DNA from 2 places in the Stenotrophomonas sp. 1L-E-5-B-C3 genome. Region 2 is predicted to be linked to the other one. Evidence: riboswitches for the same ligand, from Rfam matches in the RefSeq annotation. Region 2 holds a riboswitch; the other holds the start of a gene.
The links. Region 2 has a riboswitch for thiamine pyrophosphate ahead of thiC (phosphomethylpyrimidine synthase ThiC). Riboswitches for the same ligand answer to the same signal wherever they lie in the genome.

Region 1: linked by a shared signal. The riboswitch ahead of AC0Z6F_RS11215 (TonB-dependent receptor) and the one ahead of thiC (phosphomethylpyrimidine synthase ThiC) in region 2 are both predicted to bind thiamine pyrophosphate.

What each region holds. Positions count from the first base shown of each region.
Region 1 is NZ_JBXAWS010000007.1:124,486-131,721, reverse strand. It holds gene AC0Z6F_RS11230 (XVIPCD domain-containing protein) at 1-1,717, shown strand, start outside; gene AC0Z6F_RS11225 (glycine zipper 2TM domain-containing protein) at 1,966-2,373, shown strand; gene AC0Z6F_RS11220 (phosphotransferase enzyme family protein) at 2,503-3,627, shown strand; TPP riboswitch at 3,749-3,844, shown strand; gene AC0Z6F_RS11215 (TonB-dependent receptor) at 3,915-6,104, shown strand; gene pnuC (nicotinamide riboside transporter PnuC) at 6,113-6,682, shown strand; gene AC0Z6F_RS11205 (hypothetical protein) at 6,791-7,207, opposite strand.
Region 2 is NZ_JBXAWS010000008.1:109,477-116,712, reverse strand. It holds gene AC0Z6F_RS12395 (winged helix-turn-helix domain-containing protein) at 1-1,383, opposite strand, end outside; gene AC0Z6F_RS12390 (ion channel) at 1,653-2,324, opposite strand; gene thiC (phosphomethylpyrimidine synthase ThiC) at 2,459-4,303, opposite strand; TPP riboswitch at 4,386-4,487, opposite strand; gene AC0Z6F_RS12380 (hypothetical protein) at 4,527-4,667, opposite strand; gene AC0Z6F_RS12375 (BCCT family transporter) at 4,734-6,311, shown strand; gene ggt (gamma-glutamyltransferase) at 6,873-7,236, opposite strand, start outside.

The DNA of each region.
Region 1 (7,236 bases), on a different contig from region 2:
GCGCCGCAACGAGCGCACCGGCAATCCGTACCTGTCCGGGGGCAACACGCCCACCGGCCTGGACCTGTACCTGGCCCACCAGCAGGGCAGCGCCGGCTATGGCTCGGTGCAGACTGCGATCGCCACCGGCACCTTCGGCGTGGTGCGCAACGGCGATGGCGAAGAAATCAACATGCGCCGCAACGTACTGAACCAGATCGGCTCGGATGCCAAGGCGCTGACCGGCCACACCCTGGCCGAGATGCGCGGCATGAACGATGGCGACCTGGCGCGGACATTCTCCAGCTACTACATCCACAAGTACGCGGCGATCAGCATTCCGGAAAAGAACATCGAACCGCAGGCGGTGGCGCAGGGCCAGGGCCAGACCCAGACCCCGGCAGCGCCTGCACAGGCCAGCGCAGCCGTGGCGGCGGGTGCAGCCACGCTGGCGGCAACCGCAACGGCAGCTGCCACACCGAAGCCAGGCATTGAACTGCAGGCCGCCTACGAGGCCGGCGTGAAGTACGACGACGTCAAGTACGCCATCAACATCCCGGGCCACGCGCTGTACGTACCGGGCAAGACCGGCAAGAACGTGGAGCAGGGTTACATCGACTGTTCCGGCTGGGTCGGCACGCTGCAGAACCGGACCATGGACGAGATCAACCAGAAGGCCGGGCACGCGGTGTTCAGCAAGGCTGATCGCATCGACCTGGGCAACCTCGGTTCCGGTGGGATCGTGCGCAAGGCGTTCGACCAGTCCGGCGTGCTGCTGGACCGCGACGCGATCCTGAAGCCCGATGCGCTGAAGGAAGGCATGATCATCGGCCTGGATACGGCCAGGACCCGCCATGAGCACTGGAACGGCATCGACCACATCGTGATGGTGGTGCGCGACCCCAACACCGACAAGCTGCTGATCAGCCAGTCCACCGGCAGCAAGGGCGTGCACACCATGCCGGTCGAGGACTACCTCAAGCAGGTGAAGGACCACCCGAACTGGAAGCTGTACGCCTCCGATCCGCTGTCCAAGGCCCGCGACCTGCTGGAAAACCGCACCCCGTCGCACGAGCAGACCCAGGGCAAGCCTGCGGCCGAGCACAAGGCCGCTGCCACGCCGCACGCCGAACTGTACAAGCAGGGCGCGCACAGCGAGGGCGTGCGCAAGGTGCAGGAGCAGCTGGGCCACCTGGGCTACGTCGGCGCCGACGGCAAGCCGCTGGTCGAAGATGGCCGCTTCGGCCGCAACACCGACGCGGCAGTGCGCCAGCTGCAGAAGGACAACGGCCTGGTGGTCGACGGCATTGTCGGAGCGAAGACCCTGGAGGCAATCAAGGACGCACGCGAACGGCCGTTGCTGAACGACGAGCGGCACCCGCGCAATCCGTTGTTCATCCAGGCCAGCAAGGGTCTGGAACTGCTGCCGGCCGGGACCTTCAAGGACCGCCACACGCTGGAAAGCGCTGCTGCGGCTTTGACCAAGGAGGCGCATGCCGCCGGCCTGCAGCGCATCGACTCGGTGGTGCCCAGCCCGAACGGTGAGCGCCTGTTCGCCGTGCAGGGCACCATCGGCGACCCCGCCGCCAGCCGCGTGGCGGTGGAGACCCGTGCCGCCAGCGAGCAGAGCCTGGCGCTCAGCAGCGGTGCCGTGCAGGGCGCGCCGAACGTGCTGCATCAGCAGCAGGAGACGCAGCAGGAGCAGGCCCGGCAGGCGCAGAAGGCGATGGGCGTCTAGGCCCGCGGCGCCTTGCAGACCGGGAAAGGGCCACGCCATGCGTGGCCCTTTTCTTATCTGCCAGCTGAGCGGCCGGGGCCGCTTTCAGCCTTGCTTCATGCCGCCTGCCGCTAGATGAATGCGCAAGCCGCACGGTGGACCAGGCAATGTTCCGGCAATGTTGGAACGCCAGCGTGGTCTCCACGGCAGCCGGGGCGCCCCGCGCCCTCCCTGCCCAGCGTGGCATGCACCTCACAGGAGAACCGAACATGCTCAGTACTTCCGCACTCAGCTTCCGTGGTCTGGCGATGGCCCTGGCACTGGTGGCCGGTGTCGCCGTGGTCAGCGATGCCAGCGCGATGTCGAGGAAGGACAAGCGCACCCTGGTCGGCGCCGTGGTCGGTGGCGTGGCCGGCAACCTGCTCTCCAACGGTGATCCCGCTGCCACTGTCGGCGGTGCCGTGGCCGGCGGCGCGATCGGCAACCTGACCACCTCCGACCGCCGCGACCGTCGTTACTACGACAATCGCCGTTACGACGACCGCTACGATCGCCGTTACGATCGCGGCTACTACCGCAGCGGCTACTACGACCGTGGCGACGACCGTCGCTGGCAGCGCGAGCGCAACTACGACAATCGCTATTACCACGACCGCGGTCGCCATCGCGGCTGGTAACCCGGCGCGGCGGTACCGCCGATGACGATGCCACGACGGGCGGGTCCATGACCCGCCCGTTTGCGTTGCGGGCGGCCATGGCGTTGAATGCGCAGCCTTGGATGTGACTTTCCCCACTGGGGCTGCGGCATGACTTCTTCTTCCCACCGGGTGCAGGGCCTCAACAACGACGAGGTTGCTGCCGACTGGCCGCCGATCAGCGCCGCAGACCTCGCGTGGCTGCGCCAGCGCTTTCCGCAGCTGGATGCGGACAGCCACCCGCACTGGCACAGTCCTCGGCCACTGTCGGCCGCTGCCATCGTCAATGGCACGCGCGGACCGGTGTTCATCAAGCGCCACCACCACAGTGTGCGCAGTGCGGCCTGCCTGGAAGAAGAACACCGCTTCATCGCCCATCTCGCCGCGGCCGGCGTGCCGGTGGTGCAGGTGCTGCCGGCCGCTGATGGCCACAGCGCCGTCGAGCATGGCGAATGGACCTTCGAGCTGCATGCGGTTGGCGTCGGCGAAGATCTGTACCGCGATGCCGTGTCGTGGTCGCTGCTGACCGATGTCGCGCAGGCCCGCGAAGCCGGGCGTGCACTCGCACAGCTGCACCGCGCTGCGGCCAGCTACCACGCAGCGCAGCGCAGTACCCATGTGCTGGTCGCGCGCGACGATCTCATCCGCGCCGACGATCCGATCGCGGCCATCAAGGCGGGGCTGCACGAGCGCCCCGGGCTGGCCCGCTATCTCGCGCGCATTCCCTGGGAAGCGCAGCTGCAGCGCGACGTGCTGCCGTGGCATGCCGGCCTGGCCGAGCGCCTGCGCGACGAACCGCGACTATGGGCGCACAACGACTGGCATGTCTCCAACCTGCTGTGGCGCGATGGACAGGTCAGCACCGTGCTGGATTTCGGCCTGGCCTCGCCCACCAGCGCCCTGTTCGACCTCGCCACCGCGATCGAGCGCAACGCAGTGGCGTGGCTGGAACTGGAGCGCGGCATGGAGGCGGTGCGCATCGATATCGCGCTGGCCCTGATCGACGGCTACCGCAAGGTGCTGCCGCTGTCGGCGGCACGCGTGCAGCTGCTGGCCGACCTGCTGCCGATGGTGCATTTCGACTTCGCACTATCCGAAGTGGAGTATTTCGAAGGCATCACCGGCTCCACCGCAAACGCGGATGTGGCCTGGCAGCCGTTCATGCTGGGGCACCCGGCGTGGTTCCACAGCGCGCCGGGACAGGCACTGCTGCAGGCGTTGCGCGCAGTCGCGTGACCCGGTTGGCGCACCGTCCGGGTCACCGTCGGGGTCAGATCCCTTTCCTGCGGACAGGGATCTGCCCCCGCAGCCTGAAGAGCACCCACTCGCAAATCCGTACCATTTGTAGTGAAATGGTCACCTGAAGCGGGGGTGCCTGGATCTGCCAGGCTGAGAGAGTCCCTTGGAACCTGATCCGGTTTGCACCGGCGTAGGGAGCTTTGAGCCGCAGCCACACCCCCGTCATGGGCCGGTGCACCTGCGCGCCGTCGCTTCGTCTCCCTTGTTGTCCGAAGACGAACCGAATGAACCGCTGCCTGCGCCCCACCCTGCTCTCCCTCGCCCTCTGCGCCGCGCTGCCGCTGCATGCCAGCGAGGCCGATGCATCTCCCGATGCGGCTGCCACTGGTGCCGAACGCTCGCCGACCGAACTGGCGGTAGTGCGCGTGCAGGCCGGCAAGCCGAAGGCCGATGCCTCGCGCGTGAACGCCTTCGGTGGTGGTTCCTGGAAGGAGACGCCGGCGTCGGTGAACGTGCTTGAGCGCGACTACCTCGACCGCCGCCAGGTGCGTTCGCTGTCCGAGCTGGCCAGCAACGATGCCTCGCTGGGCGATGCGTACGCGCCGGTCGGCTACTACCAGAACATCGCCATCCGTGGCTTCGCGCTGGACGCCGCCACCGGCTACCGCTTCAACGGCCTGTCCATCGCCGGCGAACAGCGCCTGGCGCTGGAGAACGTGCAGTCGGTTGAGATCCTCAAGGGTGAAGCTGGCCTGGCTGCAGGCGTGATGGCACCCGGCGGCATCATCAACTACATCGGCAAGCGACCGGCCGAAGTGCGCACGGTCACCCTCGGCACCGATTCGGAAGGCTCGCGCTACGCCGCCGTCGATGTCGGCCACTGGATCACCCCGCGTTTCGGCCTGCGCCTGAATGCCGCATGGGATGCCAGCAATTCCTATGTCGAGCACGCCGATGGCCGTCGCAACTTCTATTCACTGGCCGCCGACTGGCTGATCGGCGAACGCGGCAAGCTGGAAGTGGATGCCAACTACCAGACCAGTTCGCAGCGCTCGGTGTCGGGCTACCAGCTGCTGGGCGCGCGCGAGCTGCCGCACGGCGTGGATCGCGAATTCCTGCTCGGCTACCAGCCCTGGCAGCGCCCGGTGGATATCGCCAGCACCAACATCACCGCGTTGCACACCTACGACTTCAACGATGCCTGGCAGTCGCGCGTCTCGGTCGGCCACAGCCGCTCGGTGATCGATGACAACGTCGCCTTCGCCTATGGCTGCTACTACGCCACGCAGTGCGCCGATGGCAGCGTGCCGGGCAACTACTTCGCGCCCAATGGCGACTACGACGTCTACGACTACCGCAGCCCGGACGACACCCGCCGCAACCAGCAGGCCCGTGCCGAGCTGCGTGGCCGCTTCGAGACCGGCAGCGTCGGCCACCAGCTGACCCTCGGTGCCGATTACTTCCGCCGCACCGTGGACAAGCGCCCGAGCGTCAACGAGTACGTCGGCACCAGCAACATCCACGATGCGCAGGTGCCGGTGTTCGAACCGTCGCCGAAGATGCCCGGCCCCTCCGCACGACGCCTGGACAGCCGCCAGACCGCGTTCTTCGCGCTGGACCGGATGAGCTTCGGTGATGACTGGCAGTGGCTGGCCGGCGGCCGCTTCGTGCGCCTGGACGAGCGTGCCTACGACAAGCGTGGTACCCCGCAGCGGCACAGCCGCCTGTCGCGTTTCCTGCCGCAGACCGCCGTGGTGTGGAAGGCCACCGATCAGCTCAATGCCTATGCCAGCTATGTGCGCGGCATCTCGCTGGGCCAGGAAGCGCCGTTCTGGACCAGCAATGCCGACACCTTCCTGCCATCGGTGCAGTCGCGCCAGCTGGAAGTGGGCGTGAAGTACGTGCCGGTCGAGGCGCTGACGCTGGGCGCAGCCGTGTTCCGCATCTCGCAGCCGTACCAGTACGCCAAGCCGGACAGCAGCGACGTCGGCTACACCTTCGTCGAGGAAGGCACGCAGACCCACACCGGCCTGGAGCTGACTGCCAACGGGCAGCTGACAGGCGCGCTGCAGATCGTGGCCAGCGCCAGCGTGCTGCAGGCGCGCGCGCGCGACACCGGCACCCCGGCCTATGAAGGCCATCAGTTGGTGAATGTGCCAAAGGTGCGCGCCAGCGTGCACGTGGCCTATGCGCTCCCGTTCGTGCAGGGCCTGGATGTGACCGGCGGCTGGCGCTATGCCGGTGCCAACGTGGCACGCGCCGACGGTGGTGTACGCGCACCGGACTACTCGGTGTTCGATGCCGGTCTGCGCTTCCAGCATCGCCTGCACGAGCGTGCGGTGACCTGGAACCTGTCGGTGGACAACGTGTTCAACCGCTTCTACTGGCGCGATACCGGCAGCAGTGGCGGTGACTACTACCTGTTCCCCGGCGCACCGCGACAGGCCCGCCTGTCGGTGACGTTCGCGCTGTGAGCGGCGTGATGCTCGAGTGGACCGCCGCGCTGTGCAGCATCCTCGGCGTCTGGCTGATGGCCCGGCGCCGGCTGGTAGCGTGGCCGGTGGGCCTGCTGTCGGTGGCGCTGTACGGGCTGGTGTTCGCCGAGGCCAAGCTGTACTCGGATACCCTGCTGCAGGTCGCCTTCGGTGGTTTCCTGGTCTATGGCTGGCTCAACTGGCGGCAGCACGCCGCCGACGAGGGCAGCGTCCGCATCGTGCCACTGGCGCGCGGCAAGCTGCTGCGCGACCTGGCCATCGGCCTCTGCGGCGGCGTGGCGCTGGGTGCGGCCATGCACACCTTCACCGATGCCGCGCTGCCGTGGCTGGACGCGATGCTGACCGCGCTGAGCCTGGTCGGCCAGTGGTGGCAGGCACGCCGCCACGTGGCCTGCTGGTGGATATGGATCGCGGTGGACGTGGTCTACGTGGGCGCGTACCTGTTCAAGTCGCTGCACGTGACCGCCGCGCTGTACGTGTTCTTCCTCGGCCTGGCCGTGTTCGGGCTGCGCGCATGGAGCGCGGCCGCGCGTGAACCGCAGGTGGCAACCCAGTAGAGCCACGCCATGCGTGGCCGGGGCCTACCGGTAGTCGCCAACCTTGGTTGGCGCACGCCTGCCGACCAGGGTCGACATCTACCAGGCGCATCCACGCATGGCGTGAATCTACTGGGTAAGCAGCAGGCCCAGCCGCAGCGGCTGACGCATGTCGGCCGGTGGGGCTGCCTGCAAGGGCGCGGCCTGCAGGGTCGCGCGCAGGTCGGCGTCGACCTGGGCGTCACCCAGGCTATCGAATTCGAGTTTCGAGATGCGGCCATCCGCCGCGATCCACACGCTCACCGGCAGCGGCGTCGGTGCGTCCGGATGTGCCTGCAGCCATTCCAGTACGCGCTGCGCCTGTGGGTCCTGCTCCTGCTGCAGCCGCTGCTGCAACTGGCCGCCCACGGCGGCGGCATAGGCCATCCAGTGTGCGGGAGCCTCCTGCGCGGAAACGCTGGCACTTCCAAGTGCGAGCGCACCGAACAGTGCGGCCAACGGCCGCCACCAGCGGCGTACGCCGGTCCTGTTTCCTGCCATGGTCATCGCCAGCCTCCTGCACTTCCATCCAACGT
Region 2 (7,236 bases):
GTCACCATGGCGTGACACCGTCGGCCATTGCGCGTCATCAAGGCCGGCATCACGCAGCGTACGCCGCTCGACATCCAGGTAGTACAGGCGCACCTCGCTGTCGACGCGGCGGCCGAACACGATGCTGCGCCCGTCGCCCAGCCAGGCCCAGCCGCGCTGCTCGGCGGACTCGTTGGTCAATTGTTCCAGCGCACCGCCGCCTGCTGGCATCCGCCAGAGGTCGCCCATCTGCGGGTTGCGGACAAACACCAGCCACTTGCCGTCGGGCGAGTAACGCGGCGCGTAGTCGAAATCATCCTGGTCAACCTCATACGCCAGCGCGCGCCATTGCCCGCTGGCCAGGTCGAGCACGCGGATACCACGATGGGCGTAGCGGCCCACCATGCTGCCGAAGACCAGGCCACGGCCATCGGGGGTCCAGTCGAAACTCAGCAGCTCGGTTCCGTCGCAGCGCGTGGCCTGGCGCACGACGCCTCCGGTCGCGCTGGCGATCAATACCTGGCACCCCCCATCGGCACTGAAACGGGCAAAAGCGATCTCGCGCCCATCCGGCGACCAGCTCGGGAAACGGTCACTGGCACCCTTGGGTGGCAGCGCCAGCTGCCTGGCCGGGGCATTACCGGACGTCTGCACCTTGATGGCGCCGCCGCCGGCACCGTCCTCGTTGGCGCCTTCATAGGCAACCTGCGAGCCATCCGGCGAAAGCGTGGGATACGTCTCAAAACCACTGGTCGCAGTGATCAAGCGATAGGGGCGCTGCGGGCTGCCGATCACCCGCACACCGTTCTCGACCGCCGCATCCACTGGCGAACTCGTTTCCGGTCCGCGGCGCAACAGCAGCGTGGCCATGACCACCAGCGCGGCCAGCATCAGCACACCCAGCACCCACAGCAGTTGCCGGCGCAACTGCCGCCATCCACTGCGCCGTGAAGGAGCCGGCAACACCGTCGCCGTCGGAATCGCACTGGCACCTGCCAGCGCGGGCATCACCTCAGGGACCGCATCAACCTCCACGACAGGCGCCACGTCATCCAGCACCAGCACCGGCACCAACAGGCGATAGCCGCTCTTGGCGATGGTCTCGATGTAGGCCTGGCCATTGTCGTCGTCATTGGCGAACACCTTGCGTAGCTGGGTGACCGCCTGGGTCAGCACGTCATTGGTGGGCAGCGTATCGGGCCAGACTTCTGCAAACAGCTCTTCACGGGTCACGACCCGCCCCGGCTGGCGCATCAGCACCCGCAGCACGCCCAGCGCCTTCGGCGTCAACCGGAGAGGTCGACGTGCGCCTTCGACCTCGACCTCTCGCGAGGACAAGGTGATGACGCAGTCGCCAACCTGGATACGGTCGGCCTCGACGGGCAGGAATTCGCTGCTGTTCATCTTCCGCTATACAGTAGGGACGGGGTCTGGGCAGGGTTCACCAGCAATACCGCCCCTACCGTCCCTGGACAGGGCCATCGAAAAGCCAGATTCCGCACAAAGCATCGGCGCATACCGCAAAAACAATATCGCCCCCGGATATTAGCCTAAGCCGGTTACCCCGCCTATGACGGGGTCGACACTCAGGCTCTCTCTCGCCGACGCATTCACATAATCTGCTTCACTATTCGCGCCCTCTTGGGCGCGAAATTTTTATCTGGCGTTCATTTTCACATGCGCCGAAGCATGGTCAGACCGACCAATCTCGATACGACAAGCGCCACGTACATAACGCCTGCGAACTGTTCAAGCATGACCAGTGCCCGCGCTTGCGGGTGCAGCGGCACCACGTCGCTCAAACCCACTCCGGACAACAAGCTGAAGCTCAGATAAAGAAGCTCCATCCACGTCCGCTGCGCCCCACCGCCAGTGCCCTGGAAACTGCCCGGATACCACTGCTGGCAGACCGCGAAGGTGAATGCGAAGGCCCAGGCCAGCAGTGTGAAGGTTGCTCCAGCAGCAAACAGTTCATCGCGGGTGACTTTATGGTCCTGCAGCATGTAGGCGATCAGGGCCCCCGCCGTATAGAAATACAGCAGGCTTTCCAGCAACTGCGCAGTGGTCAACAGGGCAGTCCGGTCCAGCAGTGCGCCGGCCAGCGAGAACACCACCGAGGGAATGGCCAGCAGCAGCGCCAGCCAGGTGCCCAGCGGGCTGCGCTGGACCACCCACAGCGCCAGGCCGAGTACCGCCATGCCGAACATGCCCAAGGCCGCGCGCGCCCCAGCAGTGTCATCCAGCGCCGGATACAGGACTACCGCCAGCAGTTGCGCGCCCAGCAGCCATGCAGACGGATGGCGGCGGGCGATGGCCAGCCAGCGGGTGGTCACGGCAACGGGCATGGCGTCCTTTTCCCCTGGGCGATGCGGCGAGGATAGCCGGGATGGATGTGAGGCTCCGGTAGCGCCGGGCCATGCCCGGCGGCTGTCCTGAACCCCCACGTCGCCGGGCATGGCCCGGCGCTATCTGGGCGGGATCAGCCCTGGTGATAGACCTCGGCACCGGCGGCACGGAATGCCTCCGACCTTTCCTTCATGCCCGACTCGGCGTACTCGCGCACGTCCTGGGTGATCTTCATCGAACAGAAGTGCGGACCGCACATCGAACAGAAGTGGGCCAGCTTGTGCGCGTCCTTGGGCAGTGTCTCGTCGTGGAACTCCTTGGCCTTCTCAGGATCCAGGCCAAGGTGGAACTGGTCTTCCCACCGGAACTCGAAACGCGCCTTGCTCAGCGCGTTGTCGCGCACCTGCGCGCCCGGATGGCCCTTGGCCAGATCGGCCGCATGGGCGGCGATCCGATAGGCCATGATGCCGTCGCGCACGTCCTGGCGGTTGGGCAGGCCGAGGTGCTCCTTCGGCGTCACGTAGCAGAGCATCGCGGTGCCGAACCAACCGATCATCGCTGCACCGATCGCGCTGGTGATGTGGTCGTAGCCCGGCGCAATGTCGGTGGTCAGGGGGCCCAGCGTATAGAACGGCGCTTCGCCACACTCACGCAGCTGCTTGTCCATGTTCTCCTTGATCAGCTGCATCGGCACGTGGCCGGGGCCTTCAATCATGGTCTGCACATCATGCTTCCAGGCGATCTTCGTCAGCTCGCCCAGCGTTTCCAGTTCACCGAACTGCGCAGCATCATTGGCATCGGCGATGCAGCCCGGGCGCAGGCCATCACCCAGCGAGAAGGTCACGTCGTAGGCCTTCATGATTTCGCAGATGTCTTCGAAGTGGGTGTAGAGGAAGTTCTCCTTGTGGTGCGCCAGGCACCACTTGGCCATGATCGAGCCGCCGCGGCTGACGATGCCGGTGACCCGCTTGGCGGTGAGCGGCACGTAGCGCAGCAGCACGCCGGCGTGGATGGTGAAGTAGTCCACGCCCTGCTCGGCCTGCTCGATCAGGGTGTCGCGGAAGATCTCCCAGGTCAGTGCTTCGGCGCGGCCGTCGACTTTTTCCAGCGCCTGGTAGATCGGCACGGTACCGATCGCCACCGGCGAGTTGCGGATGATCCACTCGCGGGTCTCGTGGATGTGCTTGCCAGTGGACAGGTCCATCACCGTGTCGCCGCCCCAGCGGATTGCCCACACCAGCTTCTCCACCTCTTCGGCAATACCGGAGGACACCGCGCTGTTGCCGATGTTGGCGTTGATCTTGGTCAGGAAGTTACGGCCGATGATCATCGGCTCACTTTCCGGATGGTTGATGTTGTTGGGCAGCACCGCACGGCCGCGCGCGATTTCATCGCGCACGAACTCCGGCGTGATGATCTTCTGGATCGAAGCGCCGAACGCCTCGCCCGGATGCTGCTGCAACAGGCCGGCATCGCGGATCGCTTCCAGCCGCTGGTTCTCGCGGATCGCGACGAATTCCATTTCCGGGGTGATGATGCCGCGGCGCGCGTAATGCATCTGGGTGACGTTGGCACCTGCGCGCGCACGGCGCGGCAGGCTGCGCGCGGGGAAGCGCACCGCATCGAGCTTCGGGTCATGCTCGCGATCGCGACCGAACGAAGAACTCAGTCCTTCCAGCCGCTCGGTATCACCGCGTTCTTCCACCCAGCCGCGACGCAGTGCCGGCAAACCAGCGGACAGATCGATGCGCACCTCCGGGTCGGTGTACGGGCCCGACGTGTCGTAAACGGTCACCGGTGCATTCTCTTCTCCGCCGAACAAGGTCGGCGTGCGGGTCAGCGCGATCTCGCGCATCGGCACCTGCAGATCCGGGCGTGAACCGGGCACGTGGATCTTGCGCGAACCGGGAATGGGCCGGGTCACGGATTCGGAGAGTTGCTGGGCCTGTTGCTGCAGGGCGGAGAGCTGTGCGTTCATCGGGCATCGTCCAGGAAGGTCAGGGACGAAGCGGCGGCGCACTGCGGCCGCATCCGGACGGTCCTTGGGCGGAGTCCGGGCATGGCTGCACTGCAAAGCTTCCCTACGCCGGTATGAGCCGGATCAGGTTCCAAGGGACTGTCTCAACCGTGGCCACATGGCCGCGGTACCCCCGCTTCTTGCCGTGCATTAGAGCATAGAACGCACTGCAGCTCATGGCCGTTCATCCATGCATGGCGTGGCGCTGCTCCATCGGCATTAACAGAACCGTGACATCGCATTCAGTAACGTGCACGCGCATCGTGCCGCTGCGGCCGATGTTTCCTTTGCCGCCTTCGCGGCTCCTGCCCGGTTCGTGCTGCATGCCGCCGGCCCCCTCGCAGCAAGCTCTGCTCGCTCCCCTCAATCCCTTGATCGGAGAAGCTCCTTCATGGTGTTTCGCGTTTCCATCGCACTCGTTCTGCTGCTGGTGCTGCTGGCTGGCTTCGCGCCCGGCCCGTTCAATACCGTCGTTCAGTCGGTACTCGCCGATGTCATCCGCAGTGTCGGCTGGCTCTATCTTCTGGTCGTGTTCCTGGCGCTGACTTTCCTGATGTACCTGGCATTCGGTCGCTTCGGCAACCTGCGCATCGGCGGTGAAGATGCCGAGCCGGAGTTCTCGCGCGCCAGCTGGATGTCGATGCTGTTCGCCGCCGGCATGGGCATCGGCCTGGTGTTCTGGGGCGCCGCCGAGCCGATTTCCCACTTCACCAAGCCTCCGGAAGGCCTTGCACCGCAGAGCATGGACGCGGCGCGGGCTTCGATGCGCTATGCGTTCTTCCATTGGGGCCTGCATCCATGGGCAATCTACGCGCTGATCGGCCTGGCGATGGCCTGGTTCCAGTTCAACCGCAATGGCCGTGGACTGGTCAGTGACATGCTGCAACCGATCATCGGCCGCCACCATCGTGGCTGGATCGGACGCGTGGTCAACATCGCCGCGGTCGTGGCCACCGCGATTGGCGTTGCCACCACGCTGGGCTTTGGCACCATCCAGATCGCTGCCGGCATGGAACGCGTGTTCGGCCTGCACGCGGGTGTGCCACTGCAGCTGACCATCATCGCCATCGCGTTCGTGCTGTACATGGCGTCCACCGCCAGCGGTGTCGAGCGCGGCGTGAAGTGGCTGTCCAACTTCAATCTTGCGCTGGCCGCGCTTCTTGCGGCCACCGTACTGGTGCTGGGCCCGACCGGATTCATCTTCGATACGTTCACCACCACTCTGGGGTCGTACCTCAACCAGCTGGTGACGATGAGCCTGCGCATGTCGCCGTTCTCGGGCAGCACATGGGTAGCGGACTGGACCATCTTCTACTGGGCGTGGTGGATTTCCTGGGCGCCGTTCGTCGGCTCGTTCATCGCGCGCATCTCGCGTGGGCGCAGCGTCCGCGAGTTCGTCATCGGCGTCGTGCTGGCACCGACGGTGCTGGGCTTCTTCTGGTTCGCGGTGTTTGGTGGTACTGCACTGTGGGCGCAGATCTTCGGCCACGCCGACCTGGTGCAGGCGCTGGGCAACGGCTATGAGACGGTGCTGTTCACCCTGTTTGACAGCATGCCGCTGCCCTTGCTGCTTTCCTGCATCGCACTGGTGCTGCTGATGATCTTCTTCGTGACATCAGCCGATTCGGCGGTGCTGGTGCTGGCCAGCATGTCCACTGACGAGGCAGGCGATCCGCCGTTGAAGCGCAAGCTGGCCTGGGGCATCGCGGTGGCATTGATCGCAGCCGCATTGCTGCTCGCCGGTGGCCTGGATGCGCTGCAGGGCATGATCACGATCGCGGCGTTGCCATTCGCGCTGCTGATGGTGCTGGTGATGGTGTCGCTGTACCGGGTACTGGACCAGGAGTACACCCGCGAGCGGCGGCAGGCGCAGCGCCAGCGGCACATGATCGACGCGTGGATCGCGCGCGAGATGGCGGCGCAGGAAGAGACCCAGGCGGAGGCGGCGCGCGCGCACGATCAGGATTGAGGGAGTTTTGCAGCCTGCGGCTGCACCGCTTTTCTTTCAAGCAAGAGCAAGTTCAAAACCCAGAGCAGCTCTGGGCTTCTACTGGTTGGGCGGGTCGGTGTGGGTGGGCAGGACACGCCGTAAACCCGTCCATGGGGGCTCGATGGCGCCATCCATGGCGCCAACGGTCCTGCCCACCCACACCGCCCCACCCCCGACAGGTTACGTGTGACGGTTGGTCCATCCACGGCATGCGTGGATGAGGTGTATCGGAAAACAGGAAGGGGTCGGATCCGTTTTCCTCCGGAAAACGGATCCGACCCCAACCCGCAGCGCGCAGCTGTTGCTGTTGCCTTTGCTTTTGATCTTCTTTTTTCTTTTCCTGCGGTGACGGGCACGGAAACTGTCAGGGGCCGGGCGGGTGGGCTGGGCGGGGGTGTCCGCGGCATGGATGCCGCGGCCAAGCCTCCAGGGACGGATTCAAGGCGTCCCCCGACCAGCCCACCCGCCCGGCCCAATCACATGATCCCGCTTCCACGAACCATCACCGCAGAGGGGGCTCAGCCCGGTGGCCGGAAAACCTCAGTACCCCGCCGCCTGCCCATCCTTGCGGCTCTCCGAAGCACCGTAGTAAACCCCGGTCTCGGGATCACGCATGATCGCCTGGTACCCGCCGTAGGGCCCGTCGGCGAACACGATGCGATGCCCCTTGCGCATCAACGCACGCACCGTCTCATACGGGAACCCGGTCTCCAGATTCACTTCGCCGCCATCGGTCATCGCCGTGGCCTGTCCGGTCGGTTCGGTCGAGCCTTCATGCTGGATGCGCGGTGCGTCACCGGCTTCCTGCAGGTTCATCCCGAAGTCCACCAGGTTCATCACGATCTGTGCGTGGCCCTGCGGCTGCATCGCGCCGCCCATCACGCCGAAGCTGGCATACGGCTTG